Regions from separate parts of the Paenibacillus sp. FSL M7-0896 genome, predicted to be linked through region 1. Evidence: riboswitches for the same ligand, from Rfam matches in the RefSeq annotation. Region 1 holds a riboswitch; each other region holds the start of a gene.
What was found. Region 1 has a riboswitch for cyclic di-AMP ahead of MKY12_RS15825 (APC family permease). Riboswitches for the same ligand answer to the same signal wherever they lie in the genome.
Positions count from the first base shown of each region.

Region 2: linked by a shared signal. The riboswitch ahead of MKY12_RS32135 (3D domain-containing protein) and the one ahead of MKY12_RS15825 (APC family permease) in region 1 are both predicted to bind cyclic di-AMP.
Region 3: linked by a shared signal. The riboswitch ahead of MKY12_RS32490 (C40 family peptidase) and the one ahead of MKY12_RS15825 (APC family permease) in region 1 are both predicted to bind cyclic di-AMP.
Region 4: linked by a shared signal. The riboswitch ahead of MKY12_RS01135 (hypothetical protein) and the one ahead of MKY12_RS15825 (APC family permease) in region 1 are both predicted to bind cyclic di-AMP.

Region 1 is NZ_CP150250.1:3,744,956-3,748,166, forward strand. Features, by position in the region: gene MKY12_RS15825 (APC family permease) at 1-1,457, opposite strand, end outside; cyclic di-AMP (ydaO/yuaA leader) riboswitch at 1,586-1,745, opposite strand; gene MKY12_RS15830 (disulfide oxidoreductase) at 1,972-2,406, opposite strand; gene MKY12_RS15835 (thioredoxin domain-containing protein) at 2,403-3,167, opposite strand.
Region 2 is NZ_CP150250.1:7,388,199-7,391,409, reverse strand. Features, by position in the region: gene rsmA (16S rRNA (adenine(1518)-N(6)/adenine(1519)-N(6))-dimethyltransferase RsmA) at 1-185, opposite strand, end outside; gene rnmV (ribonuclease M5) at 182-733, opposite strand; gene MKY12_RS32135 (3D domain-containing protein) at 895-2,055, opposite strand; cyclic di-AMP (ydaO/yuaA leader) riboswitch at 2,342-2,570, opposite strand; gene MKY12_RS32130 (TatD family hydrolase) at 2,770-3,211, opposite strand, start outside.
Region 3 is NZ_CP150250.1:7,459,515-7,462,725, forward strand. Features, by position in the region: gene MKY12_RS32480 (cytochrome c) at 1-302, opposite strand, end outside; gene MKY12_RS32485 (GNAT family N-acetyltransferase) at 430-915, opposite strand; gene MKY12_RS32490 (C40 family peptidase) at 1,162-1,653, opposite strand; cyclic di-AMP (ydaO/yuaA leader) riboswitch at 1,658-1,800, opposite strand; gene MKY12_RS32495 (C40 family peptidase) at 2,189-2,617, opposite strand; cyclic di-AMP (ydaO/yuaA leader) riboswitch at 2,675-2,813, opposite strand; gene MKY12_RS32500 (hypothetical protein) at 3,025-3,211, opposite strand, start outside.
Region 4 is NZ_CP150250.1:261,450-264,660, reverse strand. Features, by position in the region: gene MKY12_RS01140 (WD40 repeat domain-containing protein) at 1-1,024, shown strand, start outside; cyclic di-AMP (ydaO/yuaA leader) riboswitch at 1,264-1,433, shown strand; gene MKY12_RS01135 (hypothetical protein) at 1,568-2,023, shown strand; gene MKY12_RS01130 (hypothetical protein) at 2,489-2,686, opposite strand; gene MKY12_RS01125 (family 43 glycosylhydrolase) at 2,801-3,211, opposite strand, start outside.

The DNA of each region.
Region 1 (3,211 bases):
ACAGCACGAGTCACACCGGCGACCGGAACGACTACGGTGCTTCCTTTGATACAAGGCTTATCGGTAGCCGGGCAGATCCGCAGCTGATCGGCAATATTCATATAATGGCGGTGAATCCGGTGGAACACGATGATAACAGCCGGCAGGAAGATGAAGGCCATCCACACGCTGGAGAATTTAGTGATTATGAAAATCAGGGTGATCGTTAATGTAGTGAGCATCCCCACTGTATTGACGGCGAACTTGCTCTGCCAGCCTTTCGGCTTCGTTCTGTACCATTGGACCATCATGCCCAGCTGCGACAGCGTGAACGGAATGAATACCCCTACTGCATATAATGGAATGAGTCCTTCCGTATTCCCGTGAAACGCCGCCACCAGCACAGCCGACATGACACCGAGGAAAATAATACCGTTGGAGAAGCCCAGCCGGTCGCCGCGCACCATGAAGGCATGGGGCAGATATTTATCTTTGGCGAACATGAACGCCAGCAGCGGGAAGGCCGAGTACGCCGTATTGGCTGCCAGGAACAGGATAACCGCCGTAATCCCCTGAATGAAGAAGTACAGTCCGCCGCGGCCGAAGGTAGATTCGGTAATCTGTGAGACCACGGTGGCCTTCTCATCAGGCATGATACCGTACCAGTAAGCGAGCAGCGTAATACCTGTGAACATTACCCCGAGAATGAGGCCCATGAGCATCAGCGTTTTGGCTGCATTTTTCTCCGCGGGCGCTTTGAAGTTAGGAATGGCATTGGAGACCGCTTCTACCCCGGTCAGAGCCGAACAGCCGGAGCTGAAGGCCTTCAGCAGCAGGAACATACTCACGTTCGATACCGCCGAGCCAATCTCAGGAACATGGGCATGGGCGCCGCCGGTCATATATTTGAAGACCCCCGAGATGATGAGCACGAAGATGGAAACAACGAACAGATAGACCGGGATAGCGATGAAGGAGGCCGATTCGGTCACTCCCCGCAGGTTAACAATCGTTAAGAGCACGATAACAGATACCGCTATCAGAACACTATGATTATGCAGACTTGGAAAAGCTGAAGTGATTGCATCCGTCCCCGCCGAGGCACTTACCGCCACCGTCAGAATGTAATCCACCAGAAGAGAGCCGCCGGCCAGTAAGCCGGTATGAACCCCGAGGTTGGTTTTGGCTACAATATAAGCACCACCGCCCTGCGGATAAGCAAATATCGTCTGCCGGTAGGATAGAATCAGAATGGCCAGCAAGCCCAGTACGGCTAATGCAATTGGCAAAGAGTACCAGATAGCGGTGAACCCGGCGGCCACCAGTACAATCAGAATTTGTTCTGTTCCGTAGGCTACAGACGAGAGCGCATCAGAAGACAGGACAGCCAGTGCTTTCACCTTGGATAACTTTTCATGATCGAGTTCGTTCGACTTCATCGGACGCCCGATCAATAGTCGTTTTACCTTGCTTACCATTGTAGTAACAGTTCCTCTCTTGGTTAAGTTGAAACGGGTTTCCCTGCGCTGTTTTCATAAGTGGATTTCATAAATGCAGGCACCAAAATAAGCATACGGAAATGATCCGCATGCCTTAGTGTGCATGGTCATTATCCCACTAGTGGCTTACGAGGTTAGCTGGCGGATTCGGACTGTGGTAGCCCTACGGTTACAGGTCAAGTAGCCTGCCCCGATTCACCCCTTTTGGCCTTGGCCAAAGTGTGGTTCCCCCGTTTTTCCTTCCGGAAAATTCAGCGCATATTCAACTTCTCACAAGGACTAATATTAAGCTACAACACGTCTTCCGTAAAGCGTGGAAACAAATGAAAAAAGAATGAAAAGCACTCAAAACAACCAAATTCATCATCCGGTATGTCTTGATCTTTCATTCTCTTTCATTATCCCTTTACCACGTGATTTTACAGGGTTTTTGCATATTATTTTTCGCTAAAATTAAGGGTATTCTCTTCTCTTCCTTCTGCCCGTCAGCTTCTTACTCCGCAGGCTCCTCTTTGCGTCCTGTCCAGAGCAGAATGGAGATTAAGGCAAAGGCTATAAGTGCAAGCAGAGGGATCGTTATAAATCCGAACCAGTTCAGATAATCCTTGTTGCACGGTACGCCGATGGTACAGGGAAGCACCTTGCTGAGCGCCGGAATTTTCTGCTCCGCATAATGATATATGGAGATGCTGCCGCCGATCAGACTAAGGGGAAGCACATAAGGAATGATCCGCTTGTCCGCCCGGTAGGTGGCGATCCCCAGCAGGAACAGCTGCGGATACATGAAGATCCGCTGGAACCAGCATAGCTTACAGGGCTCGTAATTCAGTACCTCACTGAGATACAGGCTTCCTGCTACAGCAACCATACAGACGAACCAGGCCAAGTAGAGACAGTTACGCCGGCAGAAGGCAGAGAAGGCGGTCATTGGGCGGCCCCTGCTCCCGCTGCTACTGTTGCTGCCTGAATCTGGGCGTCAATCGCCTCCATATTGAAAGGCTCCTTCACCTTGATGCCGTTCACGTACAAGGATGGCGTATTCGTTACGCCCGTATCGGTGCCAAGCTGAATATCCCGCTCCAGCTCGCTTACGTAGGTACGCTCGTCAATGTCCTTGCGCAGCAGGTCGTAATCCACCGGCAGCTCCAGCTGCTTGGCGAGACTCACCAGGAAGTCAGGTGTAGCCCATTCCTTCTCTTCATTCCCCTGATTGGCATAGATCGCATCGAAATACTTCCAGAACGCTTCCTGGTTCTGATGATAGACCGATAGCGCTGCCAGGGAGGCCGTTCTGGAATCCGTACCGAGGAAGGCCAGATTCACGAAATAGAAGGCTGCTTTATTCTGATCGACATAGCCCTGAACGATCTGCGGCTTGATCACACCGGTGAACTGGGCGCAAGCCGGACATTTGAAATCGCCGAATTCCACAATTTTGACCGGAGCATCCTCCTTGCCAAGCCGCATCATTTCGCTGTAATTGAAGGCAACCGGCTTACTGTCTGTACCGGCAGGCGAAGAGTCCTTCGATGCCAGCATAAATAAGCCTACAAAAATAATAATGACGATGGCCACCGTACTCACGATCAGAATTCTCGTTTTCTGCTTCTGCTGCTCCTGCTCTGCCCTGCGCTTCTCCTGCTTGCTCATCTGGGGAGCCGTGACATTGTTCTTTTTTGTTTTGCTCAAAGAGAGTTCCTTTCCGTCCTCAGGACTATCGTGATAAAAGAATA
Region 2 (3,211 bases), 3.6 Mb from region 1:
CCGATCCCCGGCCCAATCTCAAGCGCACCGGATGTGCTGTCCAGACCGGCGGCATCCACGATTTTGTCCAGAATATTCTGATCGATCAGAAAGTTCTGGCCCAGGCTTTTTTTGAAGGAGAATCCGTAACGCTGAATTATCGCTTTGGTTCTTGTTGGGGACGAGATATTCTCGATACCGCTCATGAAGTAATGCCTCCCTGATCAATTTGGGCGAGGGCCTGCGCGAATTCTTCGCGGGTAATGCCGAACATCGCCAGACGTTTGTACAGCTGCTTGCCATTGCAATAACCGATACCGAGCAGATTGCCAAGCTGCATTCTGCGCTCAGCCGCCCGGGGATGTACCATCAGCCCTGCGGCCATAAGCTCATCCAGCCCAATGATGGGCGGCGCCCCCTCGAAAGAGGTATGTACATGCTCCAGCGCATGGCGGATAGCCTCAGGCGAAGCATTCTCTATTCCGATATCTCCTTTGCGGGTTGCATCCTTCTCCGGGATGAAGGCATGCTTGCAGCCCGGCACCTTGGCCGCGACGATTTTGCGGATTCGCTCTCCGGCATGATCCGGGTCGGTAAGAATGATTACACCCCGGCGCTCCATGGCCAGCTTGATCTTGGCAATGACCCTGTTATCCACTGCCGAACCCCCGGTTTCAATCGTATCGGCCTCAACCGCCCGCTTAACGGCAACGGTATCACTTTTCCCTTCAACTACAATTAGCTCTTTAATCATAAATATTTTAACTCCTTACTCCAGAACGCAAAAAGAAGAGGATTCGCTCCCCTTCTTTTTGGCTAAAGAATGTATAAGTGATGAGCGGCAGCTCTCTAAAATTTCGTAAGTGCTTCCCTCACTATATCGTATTAACCGCTAATTTGCAAAAGACTTTACGTTTAGTTCAGCTCCGGCTTCACAGGTCCGATCACATAGAGTGTGCGCGACTTGCGGCCGAAATTACGGGCATGGCTCAGTGAATCGTAATAGACATCCACCTTGTTGCCTTTGATGGCACCGCCGGTATCCTCTGCTCGGCGAAACCCTAATCCTTCAATGTACACCCACCAGCCAATTGGTATAACACTAGGATCAACAGCTATAGTGCGGCCTTCCGTTACGCGTGTGCCGGAGGCAGTACGTGTTCCAATACCCGGTTCCTGCGACGAATACGCAGTCATGGATACGTTTTTGATCATTCTTTTGTACTCGAAATCCACACCAGCCTTACTGGTAACATTGCTGGCCTTTGCGCTGGCTTTAGATGACTTGGAGGTTGTTACAGGTTTGGAGACCTTGGCAGTAACTACGACGGGCTTAGGAAGCGGCTTGGTTCCAATGGCAATGACTTTGTCCTTGGTAACCGTCTGTACTTCCTTGCCGATCATGCGCATGGATGCCAGCTCGCCATCTTGATAGATCTTCTCGATGTGCTGGATCATTACGCCAGGCTTACCTGCCTGTGCCACTCTTACGGTTCCCTTGGTCAATGAGGGGTCTGCTGTCTTAATGACCCGGAAAGGCAAATTAGTTGTCCGTTGAACCACATGCTTGTTAATCCGGACAATTTTGATTTCCATGTCTGCAGATACTGCGGTTTCTAGCGAAGGGTAAATCTTGTCTAAGCCTTCCAGGCTGTAGCCCAGCTTGTCGATGGCCTGACCAATGGTATCCTCGGTCGTAAATAACGTCTCGGTCTTTCCGTCAACGGTAAGAGCGAACTTCTGCGCAGTGTTAATCACGATACGGTCGCCGTCTTTTATTTCATCACTAAGGCCAATAGATAATTCATCATGCGCCTGCAGCGAAATCTGTTCCTTAGCCAGCACATCACTGAACAGCGTTTCCCGCGTCTCCAGTGTCTGTACCTGTCCGTCTATTACTAGGGTAATTTCTTTTTTGCTCTGACCGTGTACGTACAGCAGTATTAACAGTGCGATAACAATCGATGCCACACCGGCAAGTAAAACTACGCGGGGATTCACTTGCTTCAACCGTAATGCGAAAGACCTGCTGGATGATTGCGAATCATGGGATACTTCTGGTTGGAATACGCCCACTCTTTCCATCCTCCTTACATAGCCCCGTCGTCCAAGTTATATCAAGGTGACTGTATCACTTCTGACGAAACTAGGTTTGAGTTTGCAACAGGATACGCCCGCACTTGCTTCAGCGTTTCCTGCTCATGGATCGCCTGCTCGGCATAGTTACTCCGGAGATCTGTTATATAACAGTATGCCGGGAGCATTCTCATTATTCAAAACAAAAGAAGCCTAAAAAGAGCTCATAGAGGACTCTTTCGTGGCTTCCCGGTGTCGAATACGTCGGAATGCTTATACACGAGGTTTCCTCTCTTACTTGCGCTTACGGGGTTAGCTGTCGGGTTCGGACATAAGAGAGACGCCCTATCTCAGGTCACCCGCTCACGGCGGTTGCCCTCAAATTCACCCCAAGACCACGTAAAGAAATCAAATAATGCCTGCGGCAATTCTGTGCCAGTACTTTTGTACGTTCATGCGGCAGCGCATTATTGGTTCCCCCATTCTCCGTTGCGGAGACTCAGCGAGACGATCCATGAAATTAGTGACTGTCACAGTTACAACAGCTCACTGCACTGAAAAGATGATATCCTGTTTTGATACATGTTGTAAAGGACGATTCAACCACGTTTACGTAAAAAAATGATTAAAATATTGTAATAATCGGCCGTTTTTCCGTCATAAAAGTTTAATATATTCGCTATACTTCATTTTTCACCGCTTTTACTCCTGTTTTCAGAGTATCCCAAATCGTTCCAGTGCGTTCGCATACGTAATTTCCGCCAATTCCTGTAATTCAATCCCTTTTATTGCCGCGGCCGCCTCCGCTACCAGCCTCACATGAGCGGTCTCATTTCGCTTGCCCCGGAAGGGGTGCGGAGTCAGATATGGGGAGTCGGTTTCGATCAGCAGCCGGTCCAGCGGAGTCTGGGCAAGCACCTCTTTGGGCACCCGGGCATTCTTGAACGTAATCGGTCCTCCAAAAGAAAGATGGAAGCCCAAATCAAGACACATCTTGGCACTTTCCCAGCTCCCGGAGAAGGAGTGCATTACGCCGCCAACCTCGCCCGCCTTCTCCTCACGGAGTATGCGGATTACATCTTCATGAGCATCGCGGTTATGAATAGAGATTGGCATCTTCACCTCACGGGCCAGCCCGATCTGCTTGCGGAATACT
Region 3 (3,211 bases), 3.7 Mb from region 1:
CTGTCTTTGAAGGGAGGCATCTGTCCGCGGCCCTTGGTGACTATGCTGAAGATCTGAGCTGCGTCATGCGAAGCGCCTTCCTGCTGCAGGCTGGGTCCCGCCCCGCCCTGAAGCTGGTCTCCGTGGCAGGAGATACAATTGGCCTTCACTGTGGCTTCTGCGCCCGCAGCGTCCAGCACAACCTCCGGCATGGTCGGCTTGTTCTGCTCCGCCACCTCGGATTTACCGGGTAGGGTAAACATTAAGATTACTGCAAAGGCACAGGCGGCAAAAAACAAACCGCTCATGATCCATTTCTGCATCTGCATCCGTCCCTCCATGTAAGCTGCTGTCTCCATTATAGCGGATGGTGAAGCGTTATCATAGTATGTGTGTCAAAAAAATGAACACAAATGATCCATTTTTTGCAAAACTCTCTTGTCTCCGGTGCTATTCCTCATAGACCATGCAATAAAAAGGCTTATTACCGGTCGGAGTGCGGCGTTCATAGGTATCCGTTATGGTGAACCCGCATTTCTGGTAGGCGCGGATGGCGCGCTGGTTCCAGGTCAGCACCTCCAGGTCGATCTCACATTCCGGGTAACGCGACCGTGCTGCCTGCACAATAGCCTTCATGAACAGATGTCCCATTCCATGGCCGCACAGCTCGGGCCGCATTCCGACACCAAGCCGGACTACCCCCTCCATCGGAAAGAGCTGGGCGAAGCCGCACAGATCCCCCTCTCCATTCACAACCGATACATATTGCTCACTTCGCAGCTGCGGGTCTCCGAACTCCACGCCCAGCGCCTGCATCTGCTCCCAGGACACCCAGCCGTAAATATTATACGGCGGCTTGTAGCTCCACTCACAGATCTCAGCGGCATGCTGCGGCTCCATAGGCACCACGTAAAAGGTTAGCGGGGAGCTAATCATTGGGGGAGGCCTCCTTCCAAGGGACATAGATTCATTTCTTCTATTAATTATATACAAAAACAGCCAGTTTCGACGCAATTTCCTTACGGAAATGCAGAAACTTGACAAACGGCAAAATATATTTTCCGAAAGCGCAGAATCAGTGTTTTACAAATATAGAGAGGGGTAAGTAATTTTATAGACAAAAAAAGCCCTTCCCCAAGATTTCGGCAAAAATCTCGGAAAAGAGCGTTAGGTTACAAAGGATTATTGTACATCATCGTTGTCTTGGGAATCCGAAGCTACAGTCTTGTAGGCATCTGTACTCATGATTCGCTTGGCGCCAACGTAGCGGCTGACGTAATAGCTGTCACTCAGCGAACTGATGGTTACACCACGTGAGGAAGAGGCATGGGCGAATTCGCCGTCACCAACATAAATACCAACATGGGATATGCCCTTACCGCTTGTATTGAAGAATACAAGATCGCCCGGTCTCATCTCGTCACGGGACACGGCAGAGCCCATCTGATACTGGGAGCCGGATTGATGGGGCAGGTTAATGCCGATCTTATCAAAAACATACATTGTAAATCCGGAGCAATCAAACCCGTTAGTTGATGTACCGCCGGACACGTATTTGGTTCCGATGGCTTTGTCGATCACTTTATCCATTTTGGAATCCGCGAAAGCGCTTCCTGCTCCGATGGTGAAGATAATGGACAAGCTTAGTACTGCGGCTGCTAGCTTCTTCTTCAAAAGTAAATACCCCTTCCAATGCCTACGAGGTTAGCTTAAGGGTTCGGTTGAAGGTCCCCTATGACCCCTCTTAGAATAGGAGGTCAATTCACCCAAAGTGGTTCCCCCGTTTCCCTAATTCATTAGGGAACTCGGCACGACTGTTGATTAGGATTAGCGGTTCATTCAATACATGACAAAACCTTTGTTAAAATCGATTCAATAATTACAAAAATGTTACTAAAAACTCACTGCGATAATTGTAACAAAGACTAAGGCGCTTGGCAATCACTTATAACATATTAATGCATCTTTTTTGCTGTTTTTTAGAGTTATAGCCCTTTCCAAAGACTCATATCTATGCGCAGGGGTTAATTTATATGATTATTTCTTTGTTTTTGCAAGAAAATGCTGTTTCAAGGCTGCGAATTCAGTGTAAAAGGTAGAATAAGGAAAAGGAAAAACCCGGAAATGATTACGGCAATAATCATCCCGGGCTCGTATAAGTTACATTTAGTTGTTAGAGGCTGAAATATTCGGGGTATGCTTCAAGGGTTCAATCGTAAGCGACAGCTTGGTAGGCTGTTGTGCTCATTACTCGTTTGGCGCCAACGTAGCGGTTGGCCCAGTAGGACTGGCTCATCGAACTGATGGTTACACCACGTGAACTTGAGGACTGTGCGAACTTCCCGTTTCCAACATAAATACCGACATGGGACACTCCGTTACCCAGGGTGTTGAAGAACACGAGATCACCGGAACGCAGATTGCTCTTGGATACACTTGTTCCAACTTTGAACTGTGCTTTGGAGGTACGGGGCAAGGTAAGCCCGACATTCTTGAACACATACTTGGTAAATCCGGAACAGTCGAAGCCGCTGGTGGTTGTGCCCCCGGTTTTATACGACGTTCCAATGGTTTTTGAAATCACAGTATCCATCTTAGAATCTGCGAAGGCACTGCCCGCTCCGAGTGTGAATACCATCACAAGACCCAGCGCTGCTGCGGTGCATTTTTTCTTGAAATTCTGACTAATCAAAAGATGTACTCCTTCCAGGGCCTGCGAGGTTAGCTTAAGGATTCGGTAGAAGGTTCCCCTATGACCCCTCTAAAGCGAGATCAATTCACCCAAAATATGGTTCCCCCACTTCCCGGTGCAGGGAATTCGGCGTTTTATGCACCAGAACAGTGACTTATCGGTATTGCTTAAATTGCAAGAGTTACGGAATATTTTGCTTGAAAGATTACAACTTTGTTACTACTGGTACAGCCATCATTGTATCAGAGGATTTCCCCTTTTGCAAATGCTTTTGTCCTCCGTTCAAGCAAAAAAGAGTCCTGCTCCCTGATAAGGGGCTGTGACTCTCTTTAGTATGCCGCTTCAGCAGCTTATTATTGTGGAAATGATTTACTGGACCAAAGGTGGTACTGGGCAGCGATTCCCCACATATCGAACAGCGTGGAGGGCAGCGGAGCTGCCTGGCGGAGCATAAGGGCCGGCAATCCGGGATAGAACAGAGCAGAGGCGCTGCAGAGCAGAATTACGGCCAGGCTTCCCGCCCCCAGAACGATGGATATA
Region 4 (3,211 bases), 3.5 Mb from region 1:
CAGCACCGGCTCACCTTGGGAGAAGAATGTAGTTGTAGCAGTACATAAGGATGTTATTTCCGTATTCGACGAGTTTAGCCTGGTTGGGACATCTCCTGACAATCAGTTCTATGCACTCGCCGGAATTCAAGGCATTACCATTATGCAATCCATGAACAGCACTCTACAAGGAAAAGTTGTAGCAGATCTCTCATGGCGTGAGCTGAATGGCACGATTCAAGCGCTGGACCCGGAGTTTACTGTTTTGAACATAGACAGCCTGGATCAGGAGTTACCCTTGGAGCAAGTCATTCCTTTTAACGGGGGCCAAGCATTATTGCTTGTTACGAGCCAGGGGATTTTCCTGGTCCAGCAATCGCAGGAGAAGGAGAAGCTATGGGAGGTGAAGCTGCTGCATCCTGATCTCGAAGAATATAAAGCAGATGAGCTGGAGCATATTGACATTGACATGCCGCATGGTGCCGTCTCTCCGGATGGAAGATGGATTGCCTATGGCAGCCAGGGCAGTGATCATCTTTTATATGACACAACTTCAAGGCAGGTTCACTTATTCAATCCGGAATCCAGTTACCCGCACTATACTATATTTACGAAGGACCAGCACAGCGTGTGGTACAATGCCTGCCACTTCTATAATGGCGTTACCCTTACTGTGTCCCTTGAAGATGCGGAAGCAGGAAAGCTCTCGTACGATCAGGAATATCCGGTCGTTAACGAGGAAGCCCGGGTATATGCGGCGGCGGCACTGAAGGACGGTGTTGTCATTGGCGATGCCTATGGATACTTGAGGCTCATTGATGCAGAGGGGCGGGAGCTGTGGCGTTATTATGCCGGAAGCACCATTTCTGGATTAGCTGTCAATCCGGATGAGACCATACTGGCCGTGGGGACTTATGGAGGGATGCTGCATTTCCTGGACCTTCATGCCACTGAACGCAGCGACTATGAGATTACAACAGGAACCGTTCGTGAGATGAAGCGGATTATTGCCTGGAAGAATCAGAATGAGCCGCTTTGGTGGTGAGCTGATACATGGAGAACCCTTCTTCCCCACCGTCGTCTGCCAAAAATAAAAAACAGCGCTTGAGCGAGATAAATGGCAGATAATCTGCTACATATAGGTGTTTTGGCTTCCATTTGCTTAGCCATTCAGCCATTTGCTGAAAATAAGGCGAATAGCACTCTTTTCCATTTTTACAAACCCCCTCTGAAGAGAGTATGATTCGTGTTGAAAGCAAATGAATGCATTCATGAAAATGAGCATATGCATGCACGCTGAATTTCCGTCATGTGGAAAACGGGGGAACCATCCGGCCGTCAGGCCGACTTGGGGTGAATCCGAAGGAGAATGCCACGCGCAGGTCTCCGGCAGGTAGGGCGACTCTCACCGTCCGAATCCGACAGCTAACCTCGTAAGCGCCAAGAGAGAGCCCTGATCCGCCACGCTTTTGTGCCAGGCGTCTTAAGCCTGTTACCCACAACCGCAGGCAGAGGTCCTCCTCTGCCTGCGGTTTTTTGCGCGCTGGAATGAACTGCACAGTATAGATTCAGGAAGGAACGTGACCACATGCCTGACCCCTTATCGCCCAAACTAACCGCCGCTGCCGGATTCAACCACTACACCCAGCAATATAGCGGTCCCGTCTATGCGCTTAGCTGCCTGCTGCTGGAGCAAGGCGTCCGCGCCGAACAAGCTGCAACCGCCACCTTCGTGGCACTCCATCCACTATGGCTGAAGGGCCGCCTCTCAGGGGACGCCGCTGCTGCGGCTGCCTACAGAGAGTGCATCCGCCAGTGTGCCATGCTCGCCCACGACCGCAGCCGCTGCGCTTCTGCGCCGCTGAGCTGGGACGATCACGTTGCCAGTGCCTTATGGTACGGCATCCAGCTCCCCCTGTCCGACATCAGCCAGATTCTGGAGTGCAGCGTCCCCGAGCTCAAGGCCCGGCTCAGAGGAATACGCGAACAGATGGCAGCCGCCCATTCAGCCTTGCCTGCTGTGCACCGCCCTTCGGCAGGTTGAGACTGGGAATAATGCGGGATACGCGGGATATAGGAATGAGTGCGGCGGAATGAGTTGGATGTGGCGGAATTAGGGTACGGATGCGACAAAAGGAGATGGATAGCGGGCCATGCGGACTACAGATCCTCTATTTCGGCAAATGGGACCATTCCGAAGGCCATGCGGACTGAGAGGCGCTTAATTAACCCATTCCGCCTCATTTTGCGCTCCATACAGCCCTTTAAGGTCCTCTCAGTCCGTAACGGGGAGAAAATCGGTCTTTTTCACAAAATAAGGGCCGCTGAGTCCGCCTACAAAACAACATCCCCCCACAAAGCGGGGCTCTAACAAATAAAGCCGCAGCATCCGCCGCGACTTCGTCCTTGACTCTCAGCGCCAGCACCCGTACAGTACTTGGCCCATCTTACATAGCTCAATCATCCCATGCACTCATCCTGTCTCCACCAACCGTTCAGTACATAGAACTCAGCCCTTGCCCTTACCACCCTTGCCGCCCTTGGCGAACCGCCAAAAAGCCATACAGCAGCCGAGCAGGCCGGCTCCCAGCAGAAGGGTCTGTAACGCCCCCAGCCAAGTCGATTGATCCGACGGGATCAGGCTGCTGATAATAATCAGCAGGATCGAGGCCGCGACCAGCACGGGGGTTTGTCTACTTTTCTTCACAACACTTCACCACTCCTAAAGACTAATACTACTAAGGTACACCATCTCCGGCGTTTTCACCAGTTCACCACGGCTCCGGGCACACCCGGGCGGAAGAACGTATGGCGTCCTTGGCTAGTAATTCTTCACTCCATAGTAGTCAAAATCAGCGAAGGAGTCATGCTGGTGGGCATCAACGGAACCGATGAAATTGAACAAGCCTGTAAATCCGCCAATCTCCCCTGGCTCCCCGTTCACGCCTTCATCCGACAGATAGAGTACATCAATGTTTTCTACAAAAGCTTGCCAATCCCCGTTATCCCCGAAACGGTAAAGGATACTCGCGATGCCTGAATGATAGATAATCTTGAGCTCCGCTGTGTCTTCAGGGACTGGAATATAATGGTGGACCAGCTCAATGCGTTGCCCCAGCTTGGCCTGAAGTACGTATAGAACGGTGCCCTCTGATTCGGAGTGGGTCAAGTGAACGTACAGCCAATTATTCGAATCATAGTATAGCCCCAGACCGGCCGTTTCCGAGTAGTG